DNA from 4 places in the Gordonia sp. ABKF26 genome. Region 1 is predicted to be linked to each of the others. Evidence: predicted binding sites of a transcription regulator. Region 1 holds the regulator's gene; each other region holds the start of a gene.

Region 1 (3,749 bases):
GAGCGACGCCGTCGGATGGCCTGCCCTTCATCTGCGACACGCGAGTCGATGACCTTGGTGTCGTCGTTCTTGCAGAAGGGGCAGCGCATCGTGTCCTCACGCAGGTCGCGGGACGCTGGAACGCACCGAAACCGTGCGCCCGGCCGCTTCTCGGCCGGCCCCTGTGACATCGAGGATACCGCCCGGCCTCAGCGGTACCGGGGGGTGAGCAGGGGCTGACCCACCTGCAGCGCACTCGACGGCAGATCGTTCATCGCGACGATCTCGTCGATCACGATGTCGCGGGGCATCTCGGGCGCCACCCGGCCGGCGATCGTGCTGAGGGAATCCCCGGCGCGCACGTGGACGACCTCTGCGCTCACCGCGGCGGGCGTCATCGAGTCCGAATAGTTCTGACCGACGACACCGAACACCCACACGACGAACGCGAGGCCGACGCCGGCGAGGACCGCGACGGCGGTGCGGCGACGGCGACGGAACACCGCTGCATCCGGACCGACCGGCCCGCGGCCCCGGGCACCCACCGGGGAGCCGCAGTGCGTGCCGCCGACGCGTGGCGTCAGTGGCGACCCGCCCACCGGACGGTTGCCTGCCGGCCGGTTGTCGACGGGCCGAGAACCGTCGGACAGCGGGGTCCGGGTCCGGATACGGTCGGCGCGGTCGGTGCGCGCCCGGATGGTGTCGGGACGCTCGGTACGGACGGGAGCGACGAGAGTGGCGGTGCGCATGGTGCCCTCCGGGTGTTCGGTGCGGGATCTTCGGGTGTTCGGGTGTCTGGCGTTCGGTGTTCGAACTTCGATCAGATGTTCGATGCACTGATGTTCGAATTTGTAGCACGGCGCACCGACAAAGTCTCGCGACACATCGAACAAATGTTTGAGGTGCAGGTCGCACTCCGCTAGGCTCGGACGCGGCTGAACATCCCCACGGGCCATCTACCAGCACGTTCCGAAAACGAGAGGAACCGAACATGAGTGACACCGGCGATAGGCGCGGCCGAGCGCGGGGAGCCGACGACGAGGCCCCTATCGACGTCGCCGCCGCCGAGGCCTCACTCACCCCGCGCCAGCTCGGGGTCCTGGAAGTCATCCGCCGCTCGGTACGCGAGCGCGGTTACCCGCCGAGCATCCGCGAGATCGGCGACGAGGTCGGCCTGGCCTCGACATCGTCGGTCGCCCACCAGCTACGGACCCTCGAGCGCAAGGGTCTGCTCAAGAGGGATGCGAACCGGCCGCGTGCGGTCAACATCGCGCCGAGCGAATCGCCGTCGCCGGAGACCCCGTCGGCCGGCCGGCTGCCCGAGCCGACCTTCGTGCCGGTCCTCGGCCGGATCGCGGCCGGTGGCCCGATCCTGGCCGAGGAGGCGGTCGAGGACGTGTTCCCGCTTCCTCGCGAGCTGGTCGGCGAGGGCTCGCTCTTCTTGCTGCGCGTCGTGGGCGAGTCGATGATCGACGCCGCCATCTGCGACGGCGACTGGGTCGTCGTGCGGCAGCAGAACGTCGCCGACAACGGCGACATCGTCGCAGCGATGATCGACGGCGAGGCCACCGTGAAGACCTTCAAGCGTCAGGGCGCCAATGTGTGGCTGATGCCGCACAACGAGCTGTTCGATCCCATCCCGGGCAACGACGCCGTGATCCTCGGCAAGGTCGTCACCGTGATGCGGCGAGTCTGACCTCTCCCCCGACCGAACGGTCGAGCACCGCCGCGGCAGCTTCTCGCGCCGCGGCGGGGTCGGACGTGGCCAGCGCGGCGTCGGCGGCGGCGCGGCAGTCCTGGGCGGTCACCTCGCCGAGCCGAGCCCCCACCGCGGCGGCCGCGGTCGGCGCGCTGGACAGCGAGGTCACCCCGAGACCGACGAGCACGCAGGCGAGATTCGGATCGGCAGCCGCCTCACCGCACACCCCGACCGGCTTGCCCTGGCGGACACCCGCTGCGGCGACACCCGCGATCAGGCTGAGCACCGCAGGCTGCCACGGATCGGTCAATCCGGCGAGATCGGCCGACATCCGATCGGCCGCCATCGTGTACTGCGTCAGATCGTTGGTGCCGATCGACACGAAGTCCACCTCGGCGAGCACGGCCTCGGCCAGGATGGCGGCCGCGGGCACCTCGATCATGACCCCGGCGACCAGGCCCCGGCCGCGGACCTCCGCGGCGAAGGCGCGCGCCTCGGACGGCGAGGCGATCATCGGCGCCATGACCCACGGCGCGACGTCGGAACCCGACGCGGCGTGCGCGATCGCGTCGAGCTGGTGGGCTCGGATCTCGGGATGCGCCAGGGCGATTCGATCCCCACGGACACCGAGCGCGGGATTGGATTCGTCTGGGTGGGTCACGAACCTCAAGGGCTTGTCCGAGCCGGCGTCGAGGGTACGGATCACCACCTTCTGGCCGTCGAAGGCATCGAGTACCTCGCGGTAGATCGCCGCCTGCTCGTCGACCGATGGTTCGTCGGCGCGTTCGAGGAAGGCGAGTTCGGTGCGGAAGAGTCCGACGCCCTCGACCGGGTGCCCGGCGGCGGCCCGCGCCGACGATCCGTCGGCGACATTGGCGAGCACCGAGACGGCGATGCCGTCGGCGGTCTGCCCCGGACCCGTCCACCCGGCGACGAGCTCGGCGTGCCGACGATCCTCCTCGACTCGCGCCCGCGCCGTCTCCGCGTCCGGCTCCACCTCGACCCGGCCGGTCGTCCCATCGACGAGAACCGTTGTGCCGGGTCCGATCTCGGCGAGATCGGCCACGGCCACCACACACGGGATCCCCAGTTGCCGGGCGATGATCGCGGTGTGGCTGGTCGGCCCACCCAGCCGGGTGACGAGCGCGATCGTGGTCGTCGGGTCGAGACCGGCGGTGTCGGCGGGTGCGAGGTCGTCGGCGAGCAGCACCGAGGGCACCTGCGGTGTCGGCACGCCCGGTTCGGGTAGACCGAGCAGTTCGGCGAGCACGCGGTCGCGCACATCGTTCAGATCGGTGACCCGCTCGGCCATCAACCCGCCGAGTTTGGTGAACACCGCCGCGAACTGATCGGTCGCGGCGACGGCAGCGGCCTCGGCCGTGGCGCCCTTGGTGATGAGCGCGCTCGCGGCCCCGATCCACCCCCGGTCCTCGGCGAGTCCCGCGGTCGCCGCGAGCACCTCCGCGGTCACCCCGGTGTTCTGGGAGGCGCGCGTACGCAGTCGCGAGGCGACGGCGCCGGCCGCCGTGGCGAAGCGTGTCACCTCGTCGGCACGACGCTCCTCGGGGATCTCCACGCCGACGCCGAGCTTCTCCGGCGAGTGATCGGGTCGCTCGCCCGGCCACAGCGCGGGACCGTGGGCCAGTCCGCCGACCACCGGGGTCCCTGTCAGGATCTGCGCCATCGTCTTGCCTCTCACTCGACTACCGATGTGACCACCGTTACAAAAAGTGCTTGACTTGTCAACACAAACAGGCGTAAACACAATTACTACAACATGCAATCCCACACGCCTCAACAAGCGGGGTGGTCGGAACCGGAGATCGGAGCGGTGTGTACGCCGAGGAGAGACAACAGGCGATCGTCGACGAGGTGCGCGTCGCCGGACGGGCGTCGGTGGCTGCGCTCGCCGAGAAGTTCGACGTCACGAGCGAGACCGTCCGTCGAGACCTCGCCGTCCTGGAGCGTGCCGGACATCTGCAGCGGGTCCACGGCGGTGCCGTGCGCGCCGAGGTCATGCGCGCCCTGGGCGAGCTCGGCATCGACGAGCGCGAGTCGAGCCAGATCGAAC
Region 2 (3,749 bases), 2.0 Mb from region 1:
GCGTTATCTGCTCGTGGCCTGGTTCAGCGCCTCTTCGAGGTCGTCGATCGAGGTGGGTTCCAGCAGGATGATGCGCACGATCTGCCCGAGAGCTTCGCGCCGACATGCTGACGCACAGCGAATCTGAACATGGCGACGTGATTCGCGGTGTGCAACCACGGGTCCGGCTGAGACACGTTGTGGGCGCGCTCGAGGTGATGCCACCGCTGCTCGGCCACCTCGGTGACGGCCGCCGCTGCCATCTCTGACTAGTAGAGGCCACGGGCGGCGTCACTGATGCGAGCCATTGCCAGCCCCCTCGGCGCAGCACGAGCACCGATGGTCCTGACCGCCGGTCTCGCCGGCACCGGCGAGCTGGCCGACAGGGGCGCAGCAGGCATCGCCCTTCCACGCGTTGATGCCCTCACGCACGGCGATCGCCGCGATCACCAAGGCGGCGATCGGATCGGCCCACGACCAGCCGAACAGGCTGTTGAGCAGCAAACCGACCAGCAGCACCGCCGACAGATACGTGCACAACAGGGTTTGCTTGGAGTCGGCCACCGCACTCAATGAACCGAGCTCGCGCCCTGCGCGGCGTTCAGCCCATGACAAAAGCGGCATAATCGCCAAACTGACCGCGGCCAACGCGATGCCGATCGAGGAATGCTCGGCGTCGCCACCCACGCCCAGCAACGTGCGGATCGAGTCGACGCTCACGTACGCCGCCAGCGCGAAGAACGAGAACGCGATGATCCGTAGCGCGACCTTCTCCCGCCGTTCGGGATCTTTGCCGGCGAATTGCCAGGCAACCGCCGCGGCCGAGGACACCTCGATCACCGAATCCAGGCCAAAGCCGATCAGCGCGCCCGAGGAGACCCGGGCACCCTCGCTGATCGCGATGACGGCTTCGATCACGTTGTAGGTGATGGTTGCCGCGACAAACCAGCGGATGCGGCGCTGCAGCAGCTCGCGCCGCTCCACGCTCAACGACGGGCGTCCCACACTCGGTAGGCCCAATTCCGCGGACATCAGCAGCACCCCTGGTCGTCGGACTCGGGACAGCACGCCGGGTCGACCGCCAACACCAACCCGAGCAGATCATCGAGCGCATGCCCAATCCGACTGTCAGCCAGCTCATATCGACTGCGCCGCCCCTGCGGCACCACAACCACCAAACCGCATCCGCGTAGGCAGGCCAGATGATTCGACAACACCTGCCGCGACACCCCGATTTCCTCGGCCAACTCCGCCGGATACGCCCCACCGTGCCGCAGCCGCAACAACACCTGCGTTCGCGTCGAATCCGACAAGGCGTAACCGAAACGAGTCAGGGCGTCGCGCTGACTCACAGCAACCGTCTCCACACACGAGACGATACATAAATTCCTGTATTCAGGTAACCCTGTACGGCGCGTGGCCGAGACGTCGTTTCAGTGTGCGCACCACCTCGACTTCACGCCAGGTACTACCGGGACTGCCACAGGGAGCCGACGCGCCCGATTCTTGTGTTCCCACACCGTCACCGTGGTCTCAGTTCGAGGTGCGACAGTCGATGCCCAGGCGATGACTGTCAACGAACTCATCGATCCTGTTGTGCGGCCAGCAATCTCACAGTGGCCTGATGATGCACCGCGCGGTGGGCTCGCATGTGTCCTCCGGTGAAACCACCGATGCCGCGATCACCGTGTTCGACAAGGCCTTGCCGCCCATGGCGCACCCCGGCGACTGCTCTCCGACAACGGGCCCGCGTTCAACCCCTCGCACCGGGGTCGCATAGGTCAACTCGTAGCCAAAACCCGCGGAATTCCCTTGACTCGAACACATATTCGAGTACAGTGGAGTCATGTCATCGGGGGCGGGGGCCGGATCCACCACATCGGTGGACCCATCACAGCACTCCGTCGAACCGCGCCTTCGTCCCGACAATGAACTCTCCGCCGCCGAACTCGTCGAGGTCTTGAATCATTGCGCCGGCCTGGCGGCCGCGTCTGCGTATCGAATGATGACCGTTGCCAGTCTCATTCACGACGAACGCGAAATGGACTACACCCAGCGGCGCGCTGAGGTGCACACCGGCGAACTCGACTCCATCGAAGCCTTCGACGCCCTGTCGGCACGCGTCGCCGCCGGGGAGAACCCGTACGAGCAGTTCGGCCCGACCGGCCTCGAACAGGCCATCGCCGAAGTCGGCGCCACCCTCACGGTCACCCCGGCCGAAGCGAAAGAACTCATCGAGGCCGGCGACGCACTGCGCTACCGGCTCGCGTTCACCGGACACGCACTCGCCTGCGGTCGAATCGACAAGCGCCGCTTCCTGATCGCCCTCAAGCGCACCGAACTGATCACCGACGACGAAGAAATGCAGACCGTCGACGCCCACCTCGCCGAAGCGATCTTCGCCCGAGCACCGATGTCGACCACCCGCTTCACCGCCATGGTCGACGCGATCGTCGCGACATGGGCACCCGAGGCGATCCGGCGACGCAAGGAACGGGTGACCAAAGACCGCAAGGTGACCGTCACCCCCGATCGGTTCACGCCCGGACAGTCCCGGATCTCCGGCACGCTCCCCGTCGCCGACGCTGCCGAGTTCGACGCCCGCCTCTCGTCGATGGCCGGCGACGTCCACGCCGGCGATCCACGAACCTTGCCCGAGCGCCGCGCCGACGCCCTCAAAGCACTAGCCCGCAGCCAAACGTCGATCGCCTGCCAGTGCCACGACTGCACCAATGCCGCAACCGAATCCGACAACGCAGCGGTTCAGGACATCGACGACACACGTCGTGTCGACGAGGCACCAGTCGCCGACCCGCCCGGGCCGACCGCCTCCCCGTCGCCATCACAGGCTCCGCGCGCGACCTTTCACATCGTGGTGAACCTGTCGACGCTGATCGGCCTCGACGACGACCCCGCGTTCCTCGACCGGCTCGGCATCGTCGACGCCGACACCGCCCGAACCCTCCTCGCCGAAGCCCGACGCACCTACATCCAGCCGGCACCGGCCGACGCCGGCCCGCCAGTGGCAACCACCGACCCGGCGTCCCGATACACCCCATCGAAGAAGCTGCAGGCGTTGGTGCGTGCAGGAGAACTGTGCTGCACCTTCCCCGGCTGCAATGCGCCGGTGTGGCAGATCGATCTCGATCACACCGACCCGTTCGACCACACCGACCCACGACGCGGCGGACCGACCGATGCGCGCAATCTGAAACCGCTGTGCCGGTTCCACCACCGAATCAAGACCTTCACCAGCTGGCAGGACCACCAGGACGACTTCCTGACGGCCTGGTTCACCACACCCACCGGGCACATGTTCGTCGGCAACGCCTTCAGCGGGCGGGACCTGTTCAACCGACTCGCCCCGAGACGGCCACCCGATCACCCCGCCCGTGCCGAACTGAAACGGTTACGCGACAACGACTTCCGACGCCAGCAGCGCGCCGAGAAACGCTGGAACGACGCCAACCCACCGCCCTTCTGAACACCGCCGTCACCGACGCGGTGGGCGAAGTCATGCGTCGCGCGACGCCCCGTAATAGCGGCGAAGGAATTCGTCGCGGTACTCGGTGTACGTGCCGTTCTCGATGGCCTCGCGGGCCCGGTCGACGAGCGTGACGATGAAGGACACGTTGTGCAGTGTGGCGAGGGTCGGGCCGAGTCCTTCCTTCGCCTTGAACAGATGGTGCAGATATGCGCGGCTGTACTGCGACGTGTAGTTCTCGACCTCGGGGTCGAGCGGACGGAAGTCGCTGCGGTACTTGGCGTTG
Region 3 (3,749 bases), 860 kb from region 1:
CCGGGTTGGTGGTCCGAGGATCTCGTTGCGCACTGTTTTCAGGTGTGCGGTGAACCGCCGGGGTATGTCGGGTCGGCGGTTGATGTGTTCGGGGTTGGGTGGTGCTCCGGGTTCGGCGTTCAACCGCCAGAGGCAGCGGCCTTCGTCGGGTCCGGACCGTTCGATGCGGGTGGTGTACTGGCCGGGCTGGTCGCCGACCATGCGGTTGTGGCGGGGGCAGGCGGGTGCGAGGTCGTCGATATTGGTGAGACCGCCCTTGGCCCAATCCTTGTGGGCGTGATGGAGTTCGACCTGGGTGGCGGGTTGATCGCAGCCGGGAGTCGAGCACACCTCGCCGTCGGGGCGCGCGAAGGAGACGAGGCGTTGTTCGCGGGTGGCCAGACGCTTCCCCCTACCGAAGTACAGCGGCACCGCGGTGGCGTCCTTGAATACTGCCAACCACGGCTGCACGTCGCCGGCCATCGCGACCAGGTCGGGGATGGGCAGCAGGGTGCCGGTGGCGGTGGTCGCGAGCCCGGCTTCACGGATCAGGTCGCCCAGATCGGCTTTGATGATCAGTTGCACGGGCAGCCCGCGATGCGACGTTCCGATAATCCCGTCTGACAAGCCAGCGGCCAGTGCGGCGTCGAGGGCGTCGTGATTTGTCTGGGCGGGGGTGCGTTGGTCACGGTCGGCTGCGGTGGCCAGCGCGTCGGGGTCGGCGGTGCCGGCCGGACCCAGGGGTGAGGCGGGGTCGTCGGGGTTGTTGAGTCCGGGTTTGCCCCAGACGGCGAACATCATCGTGAGCCGGGCGGCGAGTTCGGGGGTCAGGGTGCCGGAGATGGTGGCGGTGCCGTCGGCTCGTTGGCGTCCGATCCACAGGTTGCGGCGTCGTTTCTGGTCGGTGCCGTCGGACGGTGTGCCGTCGGGGTCGAGGTGAGCGAGAAGCCGCGCGCCGAGTTGGATGATGTCGGCGGGTGTGTGATCGGCGGCGATTTCGGCCATCTGCCGTTCCGCAGCGACTTTCACATCATGCTCGACGGCGTGGGGGATCTGGTCGAGGACATCGAGGGCGGCCTGGACGTGGGCGGTCCCGACCGTTCCTGCGGCGAATGCTGCGGCCAGGGTGGGGTGTTCCGGTTCGAGGCGGTCGCCGCTGAGGCACGTGAGCGTGGCGGTGGCGTTGAGGTGCTTGCGTCGCCGAACCGGGTTGGTGACCCGGAGTCGGTGGTTCATGAACTGGATGAGGGTGCGGTACCCGGTCTTGCGTGGCAGGTCACGACCCTCGACTTCGGCGACTTGCCGGTCACCGGCGTACGTGGTTCGGGCGATGGCGCGTTCGGTCGCGGCGGCGACCTCGATCAATTCTTCGTCGGTGCACGGAGACAGATTGACGGTCTGCAGTTCGTCGAGGATCGCATGCAGCTCGGCCACCAGCTCGACGGCACGCGGTTGGGGCGCAGCCGAATCGTCGTCGACGTGCGTGGTGTCGGCCATGACGGCCACCTCCCCCCGAGAACCGTTGCTGCGAATGTATGTTCGAGTGTACACGAGAATCGGGCAGCGAAGGATTCGAGATATGTTGTCGCGCAATCCTATTGATGCAATCTGCGGGCGGTGGGAACTGTCGGTGTCGTGTGGTAGGCGCCATCTGGTCAGCCCGGCGACCCAGCTCAGGCAGGCGTGTGGGCTCCCGACGCCTACACGCCGTGGTCGAGCAGCTTCTCCCCGGGATGCGCGTGCTCCCAGGCGGCGATCGCGGCATCCCACTGATCGCCGTCGAGAGTCGTCACCGACGCGGGGAACAGTGCGTCCTCCTCTTTCGCGATGTGCCGGTGCAGCCCGTCGACCTCGCGTCGGAACCGGTCGCGGTCGGCGGGATCGGACAGGTCCATCGACGTCAGGAACGCATCGAGTTCCCGGTGCTCGGCGATGAGCGGGTCGATGTACCCGGCGAAGAGGTCCCGGTCGGTGTCGAGCAACTGGGCGAACAATCCGTCTTCCTCGCCGCGCCAGTGTGACCGCAGTTCGATCACGAGCCGGTCCGCGAGCCGGCGGGCGGTGTCGCGGTCGTCGGCATCGAGCGCCCGCACCGCGTCGCCGCCGAGGTTCACGGCCCGTTCGTGTTCGGCGGTGTAGTCGCGGAGCAACGGCATGTCCCGGCACCCGCAGTATTGGCACACTTTCGCGTCCTCACGGTCGTGGGCGATTCCGTTGTCCACCGTAGAAGAACCGTCGCACCACCCGCACCAGAAACCCACTGGCATCCGACACGTATCCTTGTCGGGTAAATCCGCAGCCACCAGGAGAGATCATGCTCGCCCGAATTGACCTGCGCGGTAGCACGCCGACACTCGCCGAGTTGCGTCGTGCGCTGCCCCGCGGGGGTACCGATGTCAATGCCGTCCTCGACACGGTGACGCCGGTGGTGCATGCGGTGGCCGAGAACGGCACCGAGTCCGCACTCGACTTCGGCGAGAAGTTCGACGGCGTCCGCCCCGCATCCGTCCGGGTGCCCGCCCAGGTCATCGCCGACGCCCTCGCCGAACTCGACCCGCAGATCGCCGACGCGTTGCGCGAATCCATCCGACGGGCACGCACGGTCCACGCCGACCAGCGCCGCGAGACCACGCGCACGCAGGTCGTCGACGGCGGCGTCGTGAGCGAGAAGTGGATCCCGGTCCGTCGCGTCGGTCTGTACGTTCCCGGCGGCAACGCCGTGTACCCGTCGTCGGTCATCATGAACGTCGTGCCCGCCCAGGAGGCCGGGGTCGGCTCGCTGGTCGTCGCCTCGCCGCCGCAGAAGGACTTCGGCGGCTGGCCGCACCCGACGATCCTCGCCGCCTGCGCGCTCCTCGACGTCGACGAGGTGTGGGCCGTCGGTGGTGCCCAGGGGGTGGCCCTGCTCGCCTACGGCGGTCACGACACGCACGCCGCCGACGCGCCGAACTCCGTCCTCGACCCGGTCGACCTCATCACCGGCCCGGGCAACATCTACGTCACCGCGGCCAAGCGAGTGTGCCGCAGCGTGGTGGGCATCGACTCCGAAGCCGGACCGACCGAGATCGCGATCCTCGCCGACGACTCGGCCGATCCCGGCATCCTGGCCTCGGACCTCATCAGCCAGGCCGAACACGACGTGCTGGCGGCCTCGGTGCTCGTCACCGACAGCGCCGAACTCGCTGACGCCGTCGACGCCGCGCTCGACACCCAGGTCGCGGCCACCAAGCACCGCGAGCGTGTGCTCACCGCGTTGTCGGGGGAGCAGTCGGGCGTCGTTCTCGTCGATGATCTCGACGCCGGACTCGCGGTCGTGGACGCCTACGCGGCCGAACACCTCGAGATCCAGACGCGCGATGCCGCCGCGGTCGCCGACCGCGTGCACAACGCGGGCGCGATCTTCGTCGGCCCGTATGCCCCGGTGAGTCTCGGTGACTACTGCGCCGGCTCCAATCATGTTCTGCCGACGTCGGGTTCGGCGCGCTTCGCCTCGGGTCTCTCGGTGCAGACGTTCCTCAAGGGCGTCCACGTCATCGACTACGACGAAGCCGCGCTGCGTGAGGTCGCCGACAAGGTGGTGACCCTGGCCGATGCCGAGGACCTGCCCGGTCACGGCGACGCGGTCAAGCAGCGCTTCGTGAAGAGTGCCGCCCGGTGACCGCGTCGGATGCGGTGGTGGGTGCAGTCGTGCCGGGTGGCTCGATCAGCGTCGACGACCTGCCGCTGCGCGCCAACCTCCGCGGCAAGAGTGCCTACGGCGCACCGCAACT
Region 4 (3,749 bases), 1.7 Mb from region 1:
GCTGCTGTCGAAGAGGGCATCGTCGCCGGCGGTGGCGTGGCCCTGCTGCAGTCGGAGCCGGCCATCGACGCACTCTCGCTCGAGGGTGACGAGGCCACCGGCGCCAACATCGTCAAGGTCGCGCTGTCGGCTCCGGCCAAGCAGATCGCGATCAACGCCGGGCTCGAGCCGGGCGTCGTCGCCGACAAGGTCCTGAACTCGCCCACCGGCACCGGCCTGAACGCCGCCACCGGTGTGTACGAGGACCTCCTCAAGGCCGGCATCAACGACCCGGTGAAGGTCACCCGCTCGGCGCTGCAGAACGCAGCCTCGATCGCGGCTCTGTTCCTCACCACCGAGGCCGTCGTCGCCGACAAGCCCGAGAAGAACGCTGCCCCGGCCATGCCGGGCGGCGACGAGATGGGCGGAATGGGATTCTGATCTCCTGATCAGATCCCTGCGTCTACTCACGCAGCAACAACCGAAGGCCGGTCACCCGCAAGGGTGGCCGGCCTTCGGCGTTGCGAAACGCGCTACGACGCAGAATCTGCCGCATAGTTGCAGCCATGACACGAAAGCGTGTGTTGTTCACCGCCAGGACTGTCGGTCACGTCATGTGGTGGGTGTTCGTTGTCGCCGCGCTGTTTGCAGGCGGAATCACCTGGTGGATGACGGAGTATGTCGCGGTCGACGCTTCTTTCGTAGGCGGGTCTTACGGTTGGACGATCTACACTCCCACCACCGTCGCAGGCTATGTCGATCTCATGAGGTCGTCTGGCCCGGAGTGGTGGCAGGATCCGACCGTATACGCGCTCGCCGCATTCGTGGCCGTCGTGATCGCCGCTATCGTCGATGCGCTCGCAGCCCGTCGCCTCGTCGCCGGCGTCATCACGGTCGCAGCGCCTTTCGTAGCGCTGGGCCTCTTTGTGCTCGCAACCCCCGGCGCGGTCGATGAGGTCTACCCACACGGCACCGTTTCCCTCGTGTTGATTCTCATCGGTGTGGCGATCCGCGAGGTGTGGATGCGCGCCATCGCGCCCGGAGTGCGAGATGAGCCTCGGGGGTGAGCTTTCGGACAGGGGCGATTGCGCCCCTGCTCGGTGCGCGACCTGGCCCGTTGGGCCGGTGCGATCAGATCGGCCGATAGGTTCCGTCGCGGTGCGAAGTGTTCAGCGGCGTCGACGTGCGTGTGGCCCTCCGAAGAAGAGGCGAACCCGGACGGAGTGCTGAATCGTATCCTCGTCAAGGAGGATGCTGCCTGTCACAAACATGTCACCGATGGAGACCGCCCCTGCGTCACCGGCTTGCTGCAAAACAGCTCGACGGATCGCGTCGCTGAGCTCCGGCCCTCTCAGGTCAGTTCGAAGCTCGACTCGGAAAATTTCCTCGTTACCCACCTGCACCACCACCCGACTGTTCATAAGAATAGACCTGTGTCTTCGAAACTGTTGACTCGCAGGGTGTTACACCACTTGTGGTCGTCCGGCCGAGTGAAGTATCGAGTGGGCGCGGCGTACTCGGCGGGCGCACCTGAATCGGGGTCAGCGGTAACGATGTCGAGGTCTGTGTGGGTCAGTAGGTCTGCGATGGTCTCCGCATTCGCACCGATGCCCGCCCAGTGGGCGTCAACGTCGGAGGCGATGCACCACGCGTGATCGGCTGGCCACACAAACGATGCCGGGTTGTGCCCCGTCTCTCGCACGCCCCAGCGTCCGAAGTCGGATAGCGGGCCGTGCAGGAGGTAGTAGGACCGGTTGGGGATGATCATTCGGGCGCTCCGGCGCATAACCGTTGAGGTATCAGGCCATCCCTCCCAGATTGCGAAGTAACAGTCGTCCGGAGTGCCGGTCGCAGAGTGCAACAACTCGCAGAGACGACCAACTTTGGCCTGATCCGTGGGATCGTCCGGACCCGCGGCGAAGTCTTGTCCGTCGGGGTCGGGCATGAACCGCAATCGCGCGTAGGCCTCGAACCCTGGAGTGGCGAAAGCGGTCAAATCCTGCCACGGCTCCTGGGAGTTTACGATCCAGGCCGCTGCTCGAGGAGTTTCGCACGGTCGCAGTTCCACTGATCAATGACACCACAGTCGCGATCGGAAGTGCTTCGGCTCGTCAGCGCTGAGCGCTGCGTTCTGCTTACCCTGGAATCGGAGGGTCGCCACGCTGCCCGTGACGGTGATCAGCGTCCCACCCAGGCATCGCCGCCGGGGTGGTCCGGCCGAGTGACGGTCGGCAATTCTTGTCGGTGGTCGCACGTATGTTTGATCTATGGAGTTCGGGGGCGGCGCAGATATCTCGGGTGAGGAGTCCGGGGTCGAATCGTCGTTGCCTGCAGTGGTTGTCGACAACGAGTTGTCCGCCACCGAGCTCGTCGATGTGATCACCCACTGCGCGTCGATCACCTCCGCAGCGTCGTATCGGCTCCTGACCGCGGCGAGTCTGCTGCACGAGGAGCGCGAACTCGACTACCACCTCCGCCGCACCGAACACCATGACGGACAGGTCTTCTCCGAAGACGACCTCCACCGCCGAGCCGCCGACGCCGCCGCCGGTATCGACCCCTACGCGCAGTTCGGTCCCGACGGGTTCGATCAGGCCACCGCCGAACTCGGTGCAGCCCTGATGATCACCGCGGCACAGGCCCGCGACCTCATCCGTACAGGTGACGTCCTGCGGTACCGGTTGATGCTGACCGGTAGCACCCTGGCGTGTGGCCGGATCGACCAGAAGCGGTTCGAGATCGCGGTCAAGCGCACCGACTTCGTGTCCGACGCCGACATGCAGGCCGTCGATGCCCATCTGGCCGAAGCGATTCTCGCGCGCCCACCGATGTCGACGACCCAGTTCACCACCATGGTCGATGCGATCGTCGCCACACACGCACCGGATGCGGTGCGCCGCCGCCGCGAACGCGCCGGCGACGACCGCCACATCACCATCGGACCCGACCGGTTCGGTCCGGGCCAGTCCCGCATCAGCGGCAGCCTGCCCGTCACCGACGCCGCCACCCTCGATGCCCAACTCAACGCGATGGCCGCCTCCGTGCACCCTCACGACCCACGCACCAAACGGCAACGACGCATCGACGCACTGCTCGCGTTGGCCGCACACCTCGACGTGCTGGCCTGCCGCTGCCCACACTGCGCACCTCCACCCGAACCGGTCGACCTCGACGACGACACCACCCCAACCGACGGCGCTGACACGACCGCGGCGTCGGCGGATTCGGCCACACCGTCGGCGGTCACCGGCCACGCCCCGGCACCGACCTTCCACATCGTGGTTAACCTGTCGACGCTGCTCGGCCTCGATCAGGACCCGGGGTTCCTCGACGGCCACGGGCTGCTCGACGCCGACACCATGCGATCGCTGGTCGACGGTGCCCGCCGGTCCTTCATCACCGGTCAGCCGCAGCAGCCAGCCGAATCCCGCTACACCCCGAGTCGCAAACTCCAGACCCTGGTGCGGTGCGGAGAACTGTGCTGCACCTTTCCCGGGTGTACGCAACCGGTGTGGGAGGCAGACCTCGACCACACCATCCCGTTCGACCACCACACACCCACCACTGGTGGTGCCACCACACAACGGAACCTCAAGCCGCTGTGTCGTTTCCATCACCGGATCAAGACGTTCGGGATGTGGCGGGACTACCAGGACGAGTACTGCACCGCATGGTTCCGATCCCCCACCGGACACACCTTCGTCGGCAACGCCTTCAACGGCCGCGATCTGTTCGGTTACCTCGTCCCCAGGCAACCACCGGACCACCCG

The links. Region 1 encodes LexA, which represses DNA repair genes until DNA is damaged. Its sites were predicted from a motif close to CGAACANNTGTTCG; they were not measured.
Region 2: AB4Z55_RS25945 (DUF222 domain-containing protein) is a predicted target of LexA. The motif match lies at 1,798-1,811, and genes of this name have one in related genera.
Region 3: AB4Z55_RS12660 (DUF222 domain-containing protein) is a predicted target of LexA. The motif match lies at 1,508-1,521, and genes of this name have one in related genera.
Region 4: AB4Z55_RS24675 (DUF222 domain-containing protein) is a predicted target of LexA. The motif match lies at 2,229-2,242, and genes of this name have one in related genera.

Annotation. Positions count from the first base shown of each region.
Region 1 covers NZ_JBGCVZ010000003.1:3,567,387-3,571,135, forward strand. Annotated here, with positions in the region: gene nrdR (transcriptional regulator NrdR) at 1-89, opposite strand, end outside; gene AB4Z55_RS16465 (LysM peptidoglycan-binding domain-containing protein) at 189-728, opposite strand; gene lexA (transcriptional repressor LexA) at 971-1,675, shown strand; gene AB4Z55_RS16475 (phosphoenolpyruvate--protein phosphotransferase) at 1,653-3,362, opposite strand; gene AB4Z55_RS16480 (DeoR/GlpR family DNA-binding transcription regulator) at 3,512-3,749, shown strand, end outside.
Region 2 covers NZ_JBGCVZ010000003.1:5,570,119-5,573,867, forward strand. Annotated here, with positions in the region: partial or broken gene AB4Z55_RS25930 (DUF3703 domain-containing protein) at 64-242, opposite strand; gene AB4Z55_RS25935 (cation transporter) at 271-1,011, opposite strand; gene AB4Z55_RS25940 (helix-turn-helix transcriptional regulator) at 1,011-1,346, opposite strand; gene AB4Z55_RS25945 (DUF222 domain-containing protein) at 1,826-3,463, shown strand; gene tgt (tRNA guanosine(34) transglycosylase Tgt) at 3,494-3,749, opposite strand, start outside.
Region 3 covers NZ_JBGCVZ010000003.1:2,711,405-2,715,153, forward strand. Annotated here, with positions in the region: gene AB4Z55_RS12660 (DUF222 domain-containing protein) at 1-1,476, opposite strand, end outside; gene AB4Z55_RS12665 (hemerythrin domain-containing protein) at 1,680-2,135, opposite strand; gene hisD (histidinol dehydrogenase) at 2,294-3,637, shown strand; gene AB4Z55_RS12675 (histidinol-phosphate transaminase) at 3,634-3,749, shown strand, end outside.
Region 4 covers NZ_JBGCVZ010000003.1:5,312,822-5,316,570, reverse strand. Annotated here, with positions in the region: gene groL (chaperonin GroEL) at 1-420, shown strand, start outside; gene AB4Z55_RS24680 (hypothetical protein) at 546-1,046, shown strand; gene AB4Z55_RS24675 (DUF222 domain-containing protein) at 2,247-3,749, shown strand, end outside.